DNA from 4 places in the Colwellia sp. BRX10-4 genome. Region 4 is predicted to be linked to each of the others. Evidence: predicted binding sites of a transcription regulator. Region 4 holds the regulator's gene; each other region holds the start of a gene.
The links. The regulator MetJ, encoded in region 4, represses methionine synthesis genes. The targets are predictions, from matches to a motif close to TAGACGTCTAGACGTCTA.
Positions count from the first base shown of each region.

Region 1: a site for MetJ is predicted at 2,013-2,030, ahead of msrA (peptide-methionine (S)-S-oxide reductase MsrA). Genes of this name have one in related genera too.
Region 2: a site for MetJ is predicted at 1,542-1,559, ahead of H4J67_RS11185 (cystathionine beta-lyase). Genes of this name have one in related genera too.
Region 3: a site for MetJ is predicted at 1,306-1,323, ahead of serA (phosphoglycerate dehydrogenase). Genes of this name have one in related genera too.

Region 1 is NZ_JACGVZ010000001.1:68,443-71,661, reverse strand. It holds gene H4J67_RS00400 (DUF3083 family protein) at 1-86, shown strand, start outside; partial or broken gene H4J67_RS00395 (response regulator transcription factor) at 89-660, opposite strand; gene H4J67_RS00390 (HAMP domain-containing sensor histidine kinase) at 672-1,607, opposite strand; gene msrA (peptide-methionine (S)-S-oxide reductase MsrA) at 2,075-2,620, shown strand; gene H4J67_RS00380 (tetratricopeptide repeat protein) at 2,720-3,219, opposite strand, start outside.
Region 2 is NZ_JACGVZ010000012.1:69,119-72,337, forward strand. It holds gene H4J67_RS11180 (DNA polymerase II) at 1-1,468, shown strand, start outside; gene H4J67_RS11185 (cystathionine beta-lyase) at 1,590-2,774, shown strand; gene H4J67_RS11190 (GNAT family N-acetyltransferase) at 2,804-3,219, shown strand, end outside.
Region 3 is NZ_JACGVZ010000001.1:411,101-414,319, reverse strand. It holds gene H4J67_RS01935 (5-formyltetrahydrofolate cyclo-ligase) at 1-566, shown strand, start outside; gene rpiA (ribose-5-phosphate isomerase RpiA) at 618-1,274, shown strand; gene serA (phosphoglycerate dehydrogenase) at 1,381-2,610, shown strand.
Region 4 is NZ_JACGVZ010000004.1:137,906-141,124, reverse strand. It holds gene metB (cystathionine gamma-synthase) at 1-1,082, opposite strand, end outside; gene metJ (met regulon transcriptional regulator MetJ) at 1,266-1,595, shown strand; gene H4J67_RS05775 (hypothetical protein) at 1,618-1,971, opposite strand; gene H4J67_RS05770 (malic enzyme-like NAD(P)-binding protein) at 2,293-3,219, opposite strand, start outside.

The DNA.
Region 1 (3,219 bases), on a different contig from region 4:
TAGCAACCGAACTCGAAATCCCTATTAATAAAGATGAATTAACGCTAAGGTTTCATCAGCATATTGCTTATAACATTGAAAACTAAGGTTATTTAACTTCGCCATTAACGGTTGGTTTTTTCTGTAGCTTGCGTTGTAACGTTCTGCGGTGCATTGAAAGCTGACGTGCCGTTGCTAAAACATTACCATTATTAAATTTTAAGACTTGTTAATATACTCCCATTCAACCTGCTCGGTTGACAACGTTGGCTCATTGATAATGTTTATTCCTAAATTTGAAGCCAATGTTGATTTTTTTAGCAACGAACTGTTAGCGTTTTTAGCTAAAGCTGATAATAAAGTCTGTGTATCGACCGGCTTGGCTAAGTAATCATCTGCGCCAAGCTTTATTGCGTCAACGGCAGTAGCTATACTGGCAAAACTGGTTAACAAAATAATACGACTCTTTGGCAATAGTTTCCTCATCAGATTAATCAAATTTAAGCCACTTTCATGATGGAGTTTCATATCGAGTAATATGAATTCTGGCAACTGACGATGACAGGTTAACAATGCATCATTAATGTTATCGGCCAACCAACAGCTGTAGCCATGTTTTCAAATGCGTCTTTTAAGCGTATTAGCAAAGGTGCTGTCATCTTCAACAATTAATAATTTCATCCATTTTTTTCCTACGTATCATTAACCACTAACGCTAATTTCAACGTTACTAATGCACCACCAGCAACGTGATTGGTTAAGGCAAGTGTAACGCCTAATCGCTCTAAACTTGCATGACTCAAAAATACTGCCATACCTAATCCTTGTTTGCTGTTTACAGGTTTAACGCCTAACTCACTTAGTGTTAATTGGGTAAAACCACAACCAAAATCACGCATACTGAGCTGCCAATTTTTTTCATCAAACAAGCTAGATAACTCAATTTTATCACTACCGCTGACTTTAGTGGATCGAATCGCATTATTAACTAAATTTAAAATTGCTGGCAATAATGAAGCATCAGCCAATACTTTAGCGTTTTCACTGAGTATTGATTGGTGCTTCTCAGAGAAGAAGTTCACCCTAACATCAGGATAATTTAAGTTAATATGATCACGCACTTGTTGCACAATATCAGCACAAAGCACCTCTTTTGACTTTTGCTCTTTAATCTCAAAAACCATTTGACGAAACTCAGCTAAACTTCTGCTACAACGTAATAATTGTCTTTGTAAGTCAACAATCGCAGGGTGCTCAGGTAGCTCCTCACTGAGCTCATCGACAAGCAACTTTACAGTTACTATGGGAGTAGCGAGCTGATAAGTTATTTGCGCAGAAGCGCCCCCTAATGACATGATTTTTTCTTGCTTTAATTGCTCTTCCCGAAAAGCAGCTATTGCTTGTTCTTTTTGAGGGATTCTTCGTGCCATTTGGCCAACAACGGTTGCAACAACAATGCTAGAAAAGAGAAAATTTATCCACACACCAATAAAGTGGCTTTGCATATTGCCATGCATTACTGACATGGGTAATAACCACAATAAAACACTGTATGAAGCAATCGCTAATAGTGCGACACTTCCAAGTAACAGCGGAGTTAACGTCACAGCAGCAATAGGAATAAGCAATAACGAGACAAAAGCATTAGTTGCTCGGCCACTAAAATATAAAATAAGTGAGAGAAATAAAATATCAGCACAAATCTGCCCAAGTAAGGCGCGCTTATCAACTTCTTTTCCAGACTTATAATATAAATAGCTGACTAAGGTAAATAAAGCTTCAATTGAAATAACAATAATGAGCGGTAACCAAGGCAGTTGATAGTTTAAAACGCCATTAACAAAAGTATTAATATCAGCTGAATAATTATAGCCGCACTGCGTAATAAAAGAACGGTGCGAACTTGGTTAAACTTACTAAAAAATGAAGACATAATGTTTTATATTGGTTAATCGTATTCGTTGATATTACGCTAATTTTTATATTTTCAACTAATCAAAAACAGTTTATTTTAAATTTCAGATAAAAACATATAGACATCTAAACGTCTATTGTTATACAGTTATTTTAATCAAATTTATTAAGGTTTATTTTAATGTCATCACATGAAGAAAAAATCACCCTGGCAGGCGGTTGCTTTTGGTGTATTGAAGGTGCATACAACCAATTAATCGGCATTAAATCTGCCATATCAGGTTATATGGGCGGCAGCGCAGCGCTAGCAACTTATGAAGACGTTTGCTCGGGTCAAACCGGCCATGCAGAAGTCGTGCAGTTAACTTTTGATAGCGCAGCGATCACTTGTCGTGAAATATTAGAAGTATTTTTTACGCTACACGATGCCAGCCAATTAAATCGTCAAGGTAACGATATAGGAACCCAGTATCGCTCAGGGATTTTTTATCACAGCAAAGAACAACAGCAAGTTGCTGAAGATATTATTAAAGAAGTCGACGCTAGCAATATGTATAGCTCAGCGGTTGTGACTGAGGTAACTCAAGCGTCAGAGTTCTTTTCTGGTGAAGATGTTCATCAAGACTATTTCAATAATAATCCTGGTAATCCTTACTGTCAGGCAGTTGTTTCACCTAAGCTCGCGAAATTTAGAAAAACGTTCGTAAGTAAATTAAAACCATCATAGGCTTAAAGCAATATTGTCAGCTTGAGAATAAAATCTCATTTTTAACAAAGTGCGGACACTGAAACAATCAGTGTCACGCATTTGCTACCAAGTACTGATTTAATACATTAAGGTATACAGTTTTCTGCGGAATTTATTGGCTAATGGGTCGCCATCAGGTAAAGCCTTTAACACATCCAGATAAAGATCTTTGCTGGCAGCATCACTACTGTCTTTTTGCATTAAACGAAACAGTAACGTCAACGCTTCTTCATGTCGGTTGACTTGGCTGTATTGCGCAACAAGTTGATGTTGTAGAGCAATGTTGTCAACGTCGTCCACTAACTGTGCTTCTAATGCTTTAATTTCTGGTGAGTCCGCGGCTTGACTGGCAAGCTCAAGTTTAGCGATAAGCGCTTGATAGTGACTGTCTTGATCAACCATTAAAATAGTGGTTAATAAAGATTCGGCTTCGCTTATTTTACCCGTTTGTAAATAAACATCTGCCATCATTAATTTAATGTCGGCACGTTCACTATTAAGTTGATAAGCACTATTAATCGCCGTAAATGCATCATTAATATTATTATCAGCTAACAACTTTTGCGCCTGAATAAGTA
Region 2 (3,219 bases), on a different contig from region 4:
TGCCAATGCCTTATTAGGTAAGGGGAAAAAGGTCGATGATGTTGACAATAGAATGCAAGAAATTAACAACAACTTTGCCAATGACAAGCTAGCTTTAGCCGCTTATAACCTTGAAGATTGCCATTTAGTTACCCTGATCTTTGAACAATCCTTGTTACTCGAATTCACGCGTTTGCGCGCCAAACTAACCGGTTTATCTATAGACCGTATTGGCGGCTCTGTGGCAGCGTTTACCAACTTATATTTACCTAAATTACACCGTAGTGGTTATATTGCGCCCAATATGGGCGATGGCTTGCAAGGGCTAATTTCTCCTGGTGGTTATGTGATGGACTCTATTCCGGGTTTATATAAAAATGTCTTAGTACTTGATTTTAAAAGTCTTTATCCCTCTATTATTCGAAGTTTTAATATTGATCCTATGGGCCTAATTGAAGGTTTACAATCACCTGAGACTAGTATAAAAGGTTTTGATGGTGCTTATTTCTCTAGGGATAAACATTTCTTACCTGACATTATTAATGAGCTGTGGTTAGAGCGTGATATCGCTAAAAAAGATAAAAATGCGGCATTGTCACAAGCAATAAAAATTATTATGAATTCGTTTTATGGAGTCTTAGGTTCAACGGGATGTCGATTTTTTGATCCTCGTTTATCCGGTTCAATCACTAAACGAAGCCATGAATTATTAATCACCACTAAAATGTGGCTAGAAGATGATGGTTATCAAGTCATTTATGGCGATACCGATTCTATTTTCGTCAGTGTTGACGATGATTTTAACCACCAGCAATGCCAAAAGCTGGGTAAAACCTTACAAGATAAAATTAATCTTAGGTGGCAAGCAACGCTTAAAAAAGAATTTGCGATAGAAAGCCAACTTGAAATTGAGTTTGAAACACATTTTAGCAAATTTTTGATGCCAACCATCAGAGGACAAGATGTTGGTACTAAGAAGCGTTATGCTGGCATTGTAGAAAAGAAGGGGTCATCAGAATTGATTTTTAAAGGCTTAGAAAGCGTCCGCACCGATTGGACTGAACTGGCTAAAACTTTTCAACGAGAGTTGTATTTAAAAATATTTAATGGCGAACCTTTTGCTGACTATGTACGCAATTTTGTTACTCAAACATCAGCAGGGCAATTAGATCATTTACTGGTGTATCGTAAACGCATTCGTAGGCAGTTAGACCATTATGTTAAAAACGTGCCTCCACATGTGAAAGCGGCACGTTTAGCCGATGATATAAACAAGATAAATAAGCAACCGTTAAAATATCAGCAACGTGGTTGGATAGAGTACTTGATCACGACTTCTGGACCGCAAGCAAAAGGTTATGTTAACGCGCCACTCGATTACCAGTTTTATATCGATCGGCAATTAGCGACCGTTGCTGATGCTATTTTACCTTTTGTCGGGAGTAGTTTCGAAAAATTAACCAGTGATCAAATGAACTTGTTTCAATAGCCTCTGCTGTTTTAATTAATATAAATAAATCGTGCATCATGCTTGGAAAGATCATAAGGTGACTTTATTGAGTTAGCTATTTAGATGGCTAAATGAATTTTATGTTTTAGGATGAAAGATCATGATCAACGATACCAAAATAGTCAATGCGGGACGAAAATCAAAATGGACACGTGGCGTTGTTAATCCCCCGGTAGAACGTGCATCAACCGTTGTTTTTAATACGGTTAAAGAAATGAATCACGCAACAGCAAATCGTGGTAATCAAGTACTTTTCTATGGCAGAAGGGGCACCTCAACGGCTTTTGCTTTCGCCGATGCTATGACTGATCTCGAAGGAGGCGCCGGTTGTGCCATTTATCCATCGGGTACTGCGGCGATCACTAATGCTATTCTTTCGTTTGTTAAAACCGGTGACCATATCCTTATGGTCGATACGGCTTATGAACCCACGCGTGATTTTTGCGATAAAATATTGATCAATATTGGCGTTGAAACGACTTATTACGATCCAACTATTGGCCGAGATATCGCTGGACTTATTAAAGAAAACACCCGACTTATTTTCTTAGAGTCTCCTGGCTCTATTACCATGGAAGTTCAAGATGTTCCCGGGATAGCTGAAGTTGCTCACCAGCATGGCTGTATGGTTATGCTCGATAATACTTGGGCTGCAGGGGTTAATTTTCAACCTTTTGATTATGGTGTCGATATTTCGATTCAAGCAGCGACTAAATATATCGTTGGTCATTCAGATGTGATGTTAGGTACGGCAATAGCCACTGAAGAATATTGGCCACAACTGCGTGAAAACAGTTACTTAATGGGGCAATGTACGTCACCTGACGATTTGTATTTGGCAATGCGTGGCATTCGTACCTTAGGTGTGCGTTTAAAACAACATCAAATTAGTGCGCTAAAAGTGGCTAATTGGTTAGCAACACGCGAAGAAGTTGATGTTATTCTTCATCCAGCATTTGAATCGTGTCCGGGCCATGAATATTTTAAGCGTGACTTTACTGGTGCTAACGGTTTGTTCTCATTTGTGTTAACCCGTGGTGATAAGCAATCACTTAATGCCTTACTTGATGGTATGGAACATTTTAAAATGGGCTATTCGTGGGGCGGCTTTGAAAGTTTAATTTTGGGTAATACCAATGTTGGGCGTTTGCGAACAGCGACAAAGTGGGATTATGAGTATCCATTAATTCGCCTGCATATAGGTTTAGAGGATGTTGATGACTTAATTGCTGACCTTGCTCGAGGCTTTGATCGATTGAATACTGCCTTAGAAAATAGAGCTTAAGCTTTACGCGTTAAACGTTTGGAATTTACATGCTGCTATGCACGACACAAAGGTTAACCATTAGGCACTTGAATGAGCAGGACCATAAATTTGTTCTGCAATTATTGAATGATGATGCTTTTATTAAAAACATAGGTGACAAAGGGGTTAGAGAGACCAAAGATGCAATTGCCTACTTAGTTAATGGTCCACTAGCAAGCTATAGCGAACAGGGCTTTGGGCTAAACTTAGTCGCTTTGAAAAGTGATAACACACCGATTGGACTTTGTGGTTTGTTAAAGCGGCCTGAATTGGAATTTCCTGACTTAGGTTATGCCTTGTTACCTCAATACTGTTCGCAAGGCTTTGCTCGAGAAGCCTCATTAGCCATATTAAAAGCTGCTTATGACAATAAGTATGCAGTAAATGTTGTCGCGATCACCTCACTAGAAAATACTCCCTCTAA
Region 3 (3,219 bases), on a different contig from region 4:
ATCAACGCAGTTTATTAAACGCTGACCAGCAAGCAGAACAATCACTTTTATTATCGAAAAGACTCATTAAAGAAAAAGTAGTTAAAGGCGTTAAACACATCGCTATTTATTTAGCCAATGATGGCGAGTTAAATACTCAGCCTTTTATTGATTGGTGCTGGCAAAATAACATCACCGTATACTTACCGGTAATACATCCTTTTAGTAAGAATAATTTACTCTTTTTAAAATATGCTGAGGCGTCTATTCTCGTCAAAAATAAATATGGTATTTTAGAACCTAAGCTTAACGTTCAAGATATAATAACGGTCGCTCAGCTTGATATTATTTTTACCCCCTTAGTCGCCTTTGACCGATATGGCAATCGTTTAGGCATGGGCGGTGGTTTTTATGACCGAACACTTTCGGCTTGGCATGCTCAATATCAACAAAACAAACACGCTAAACCCTTACCAGTTGGCTTAGCTCACGATTGCCAAAAAGTTAACACTATTCCCTTTGAAAGTTGGGATATTCCACTGCCTAAAATTATCACCCCAACCACCAGCTATCACTTCGATATTTAATCATCTGCTGATATACTTCTACCTAACTTCTCCTCGCTAATTAGGATTCACATGACACAAGATGAAATGAAGAAGGCAGCAGCCTTTAAAGCACTCGAATTTATTAAAAACGATACCATCGTTGGCGTAGGCACCGGGTCTACTGTTAATCACTTTATTGACGCCCTAGCAACAATCAAAGACGACATTGAAGGTGCAGTTTCTAGCTCTGAAGCGTCGACTCAAAGATTGAAAGCCCATGGTATCGAAGTGTTTGAATTAAATAATGTCGGTAGCATTGATGTTTATGTTGATGGCGCCGATGAAATTACTGAATATCTGTCGATGATAAAAGGTGGTGGTGCTGCACTAACCCGAGAGAAAATTGTCGCGGCCGTAGCAAAAACATTTGTCTGTATTGCCGATGAAAGTAAGCAAGTAAAAGTGCTAGGTAAATTTCCACTACCGGTAGAAGTTATTCCGATGGCACGAAGCTATGTGGCTCGTGAATTAGTTAAGTTAGGTGGCGATCCCGTTTATCGTCAGGGTGTAATTACCGATAACGGTTGTGTAATTCTCGATGTACATAACTTAGAGATACTTGATCCCAAAAAACTTGAAAATGATATTAATGCCATTGTAGGTGTTGTTACTAATGGTTTGTTTGCACTACGTGGCGCTGATGTTTTAATTTTAGGCACTCAAGATGGCGCAAAACTGGTAAAATAAATCTTTAGAGTTTATACACTATATGCTAGTTTAGATATCTAGCCATCTAAATGCTTTATATTTTTTAAGGCAATGACCACTATAGTCCCACATGAGATATTAGAAAATGAGCAATAATTCATTAGCAAAAGAAAAAATTAAAATTTTATTACTTGAAGGTGTCCACCCGAGCGCTGTTGAAGAGTTAAAAATGAAAGGCTACAGCAATATTGAATGTATTAGTACATCGCTTGCTGAAGAAGATTTGATCAAAAAAATTGCTAATGTTCACTTTATTGGTATTCGTTCTCGTACTCAGTTAACTGACCATGTACTAAGCCATGCTAAAAAACTCGCGGCTATTGGTTGTTTCTGTATTGGTACTAACCAAGTTGAAATTAAAGCTGCACAAAAACGTGGCATTCCAGTATTTAATGCCCCGTTTTCAAATACACGCTCGGTTGCCGAACTTGTATTAGGTGAAACTTTATTATTATTACGTGGTATTCCTGAAAAAAGTGCTAAAGCTCATCGCGGTGAATGGCATAAATCTGCAGCTGGCTCGGTAGAAGCTCGTGGCAAAACCTTAGGTATTATTGGTTACGGCCATATTGGTACACAGTTAGGTATTTTAGCTGAAACGTTAGGTATGCGTGTTCGCTTTTATGATATCGAAACTAAACTTTCCTTAGGTAATGCGAGCCAAGCACCTAGTTTAAAAGCTTTATTAAAAGAAGCTGATGTAGTTAGTTTGCATGTGCCTGAAACGGTTCAAACGCAAAACATGATGGCAGCAAAAGAATTTGCACTCATGAAAGACGGTGTTATTTTTATCAATGCTTCTCGTGGTACTGTTGTTGATATTGATGCATTAGCTGAAGCGCTTAAAAGTAAAAAAGTCGCGGGCGCAGCAATCGATGTTTTCCCTGTTGAACCCAAAGGTAATGATGAAGAGTTTATTTCACCACTACGTGCATTCGACAACGTTATTTTGACGCCACATATTGGTGGTAGTACTAAAGAAGCCCAATCTAATATCGGCTTAGAAGTTGCCAGTAAAATGGCAAAATACTCTGACAACGGTTCAACACTTTCGGCAGTAAACTTCCCTGAAGTTTCTTTGCCTGGTCATACGGGAACAAGCCGTTTATTACATATACACCGCAATCAACCGGGCGTGTTAACCCAAATTAACCAAGCATTTGCTAAGCACAATATTAATATTGCAGCACAGTACTTACAAACAGACGATCAAATTGGTTATGTAGTTATTGATATTGAAGCACAAGATAGTGTACTAGCATTACGTGAATTAAAACAAATTGACGGCACAATACGCGTACGTATTCTTCATTAGTTTTTCTAAGTATTTAGCGTAAACAATAATAAACGAGACTTAATAAGTCTCGTTTTTTTTATTGCCACATTAACAATCCATCATTTGACCGTGTAAAAAAACCTATTACAGCCTGATAATACTGAAATGAACGAACTTGTAGTCATACTGAATTTAAAAAACTCAGATCTTTTGTAGTTATTTACTTTCGTCATACTGCATTTATTTCAGTATTCATTCCCGTAATGCTGAATTTATTTCAGTATCCATTCTCGTCATACTGAATTTATTTTAGTATCCACTCCCATCATGCTGAATATATTTTAGTATCCACTCCCGTCATGCTGAATTTATTTCAGTATCTGGGCATTGGGTTGTTAAGGACGAGATCCTGAAACAAGTTCAGGATGACGGCGGTTGGGTTCATGCTGACGGGGGGGTGAGTTCATGCTAATGGTAGATTGGGTTCAAACTAAACTTGTTTCAGTATCCATTCTCGTCTTGCTGAATTTATTTCAGTATCTGGGCTTTGGGTTGTTAAGGACGAGATCCTGAAACAAGTTCAGGATGACGACGGTTGCGTTCATGCTGATGGGTGATGCGTTGATGCGTTGATGCTGAATTTATCTC
Region 4 (3,219 bases):
CGGATTAAAGATTGAGTGATACCTGCTGCAATTTGTGCTTCAATTTCCATACCTGCATGGGTCATCGTTGATGGATGACTGATTAAACTTTCAACGCCACCTAATGACTGTGCCAAGGTAAAGAGTGATAAGTTGTCAAACAGTACTTTAACCGCTTCAACACCGCCTTTTATTTCGAAACTCATCATAGCGCCAAAATCTGTTTGCTGACGCTTAGCAATTTCGTGTCCCGGGTGATTTTTTAAACCAGGAAAGTATACCGCGTTAATTGCTCGATGATTTTCTAAGTATTTTGCAACAGCATTAGCATTTTCTTGATGCTGTTTCATACGCAGCGGTAGGGTTTTTAAGCCACGTAATGCCAGATAACTGTCGAAAGGTGAACCCGTGATACCAATACAATTTGCCCACCACGCTAGCTCTTCACCCAGTTCTTTTTCTTTTGTTACTAACACTCCACCCACAACATCACTATGACCATTAATATATTTAGTTGTCGAGTGAAAAACAATATCAGCACCTAATAATAGCGGTTGCTGTAACAAGGGAGAAAGAAACGTATTATCTACTGCCACTAAAGCACCAACAGCATGACTGGCTTGAGTAACCTTTTTTATATCAACCAACCGTAATAATGGATTACTGGGTGACTCAATCAAAACTAATCTTGGCTTTTGTTCAAGCGCTTGCGCTAAAGCTAGATCATCGTTTTGATCAACAACAAGCACATTAAATAAGCCACGTTTTGCTAGGTGGGTAAACAAGCGATAACTTCCACCATAGCAATCATGTGGAATAACAACCGTATCTTTTGTTGTCAGTAACTGACAGATTAAGTGCACCGCTGACATTCCTGTGCTGGTAACAATGCCAACAGCACCCTGCTCTAAATCAGCGATAGCTTGTGCAAACGTGCTTCGAGTTGGGTTGCCTGTTCGGGAATAATCAAATTGGCGCTTATTGTTGAAGCCTTTTAAAGCATAAGTACTCGATAAATGAATGGCAGGAACAACCGCACCGTGATGTTCATCACTATTAATGCCGGCTCTAACAGCTAATGTTGCTGGTTTTTTGCTTGTCATTTTTTGCTCCAATCGGGCAGTAAAATCAAATAGATGTTTGGACGTCTATAACTCTAAACACTTTACTTTTGTCGGTCAAGAACTTTAGACTTCTAAACTTCTACACATTCGTTATTGACTCAACGCCAACAACCAGTAAAATCTAACTTATAAAAAGTAATTTAGCTAAACAAAGGTAATTAAATGGCAAAGTGGAATGGCGATTATATAAAACCATACGCCGAACATGGTAAAAAAAGTGAGCAAGTTAAGAAAATCACGGTCTCAATCCCGTTGCGGGTACTGAAAGTGTTAACGGATGAACGTACTCGTCGGCAAGTTAACAACTTACGCCATGCAACTAACAGCGAATTGTTATGTGAAGCTTTTCTGCATGCTTTTACCGGACAGCCTCTTCCTGATGATGGCGATTTAACAAAAGACAATACAGAGATGTTACCTAAAAGTGTGCGCGAAGCGTTAATAGCCAAAGGTATTACCGACTTCAGTCAATTTGAAATTGAAGACGAGTAGCTAAGGGTTTTAATGCACTTACTCAAAAAGACGCTCCGGCGTCTTTTTTTATGCCCATACGATAAGCATCTACAATCGCCAGTACCCAGCAAGTTAATAGCATATAAGTTAATGTACTCATTAGGATAAGGTCAACAATAATGGGATTTCTTGCCATCTCAGCGATCAGTGCTTGGCTATTTAGCGCAACTTCACCTGATTTAACTTTATTGATAAGTGGCTGATATTGCCTCATCACTTCTTCAATATACAAATATGCCGTCACAGAAAAACTTAAAATAAATAACGTAGCCCGTCGATAAGCGTGACAAATTAGTTGGCCAATACCCGGGTAAACAAGTGCTGAGAGTAAAGCGGCTTTCGTTGGAGTTTTCATTGTTATTCGTTCTACTCAATATTGTCACACTTTGAAATCGGTGACATTGCCTGAAGAGGTGCAAGTATTAATGATTTGTCAGGAACATAGATGACGTACAAGAGTAATAATGCAGTTAATACATCGATGCCTTGGAGTCACCATGACCAATCACCCTTAATAACCTACTCTTTACCATCTCGGTAACTGCTGCGTTACCCTACTTTCTACTCCCTACTTCCTGCGTAGATACAGTCACTGGACCATAACATACTATTTGTCATAAATATAAAAAGGAGAGTCGAGCTCTCCTTTTACAGCGTTGTTAATAAATACTACTGATTATGCCATATAGTTTTCAGGTAATTCTAGGGCTGCCACTCCAGACTCAACCGCCGCTTTAGCAACGGCAAGCGCTACTCGACCACACAAACGAGGATCCATTGGCTTAGGAATAATATACTCCTTACCAAAGGTCAAACTTTTCTCACCACTAGCATCTAACACTTCTTGTGAAACCGGTTCCTTTGCTAATTCACGAATAGCATGAACAGCAGCAATTTTCATCTCATCGTTAATCGTTCTAGCGCGAACATCTAAAGCGCCACGAAAAATAAAAGGAAAACATAACACATTATTGACTTGGTTAGGGTAATCAGAGCGACCCGTAGCAATAATAAGATCATCACGAACAGCAAGTGCTAATGAAGGTTTTATTTCAGGGTCTGGGTTTGAACAAGCAAAGATAATTGGATTTGGCGCCATTAATTTTACATGCTCAACAGAAAGCAAATTGGGTCCAGAAACACCAACAAATACATCTGCACCATCGATAACATCTTCAAGGGTACGTTTATCCGTATTATTAGCAAACATCCGCTTATATTCGTTAAGATCATCACGTCGGGTATGAATCACACCTTTAGTATCAAGCATGTAGATTTTTTCGCGCTGAGCGCCACATTTGATTAATAGTTCCATACAAGCAATTGCTGCTGCGCCTGCGCCAAGACAAATAATGTTGGCATCTTTAATACTTTTACCTTGGATTTCCAAGGCATTGATCATCCCAGCAGCAGTAACAATAGCGGTACCATGTTGATCATCATGAAATACCGGTATTTTACAACGTTCAATAAGTGCCTTTTCAATAGCAAAACACTCTGGTGCTTTAATATCTTCTAAGTTAATACCACCAAAACTGTCAGCGATATTGGCGACCGTATTTATAAAGTCTTCAACTGTCTTATGTTTAACTTCGATATCAAA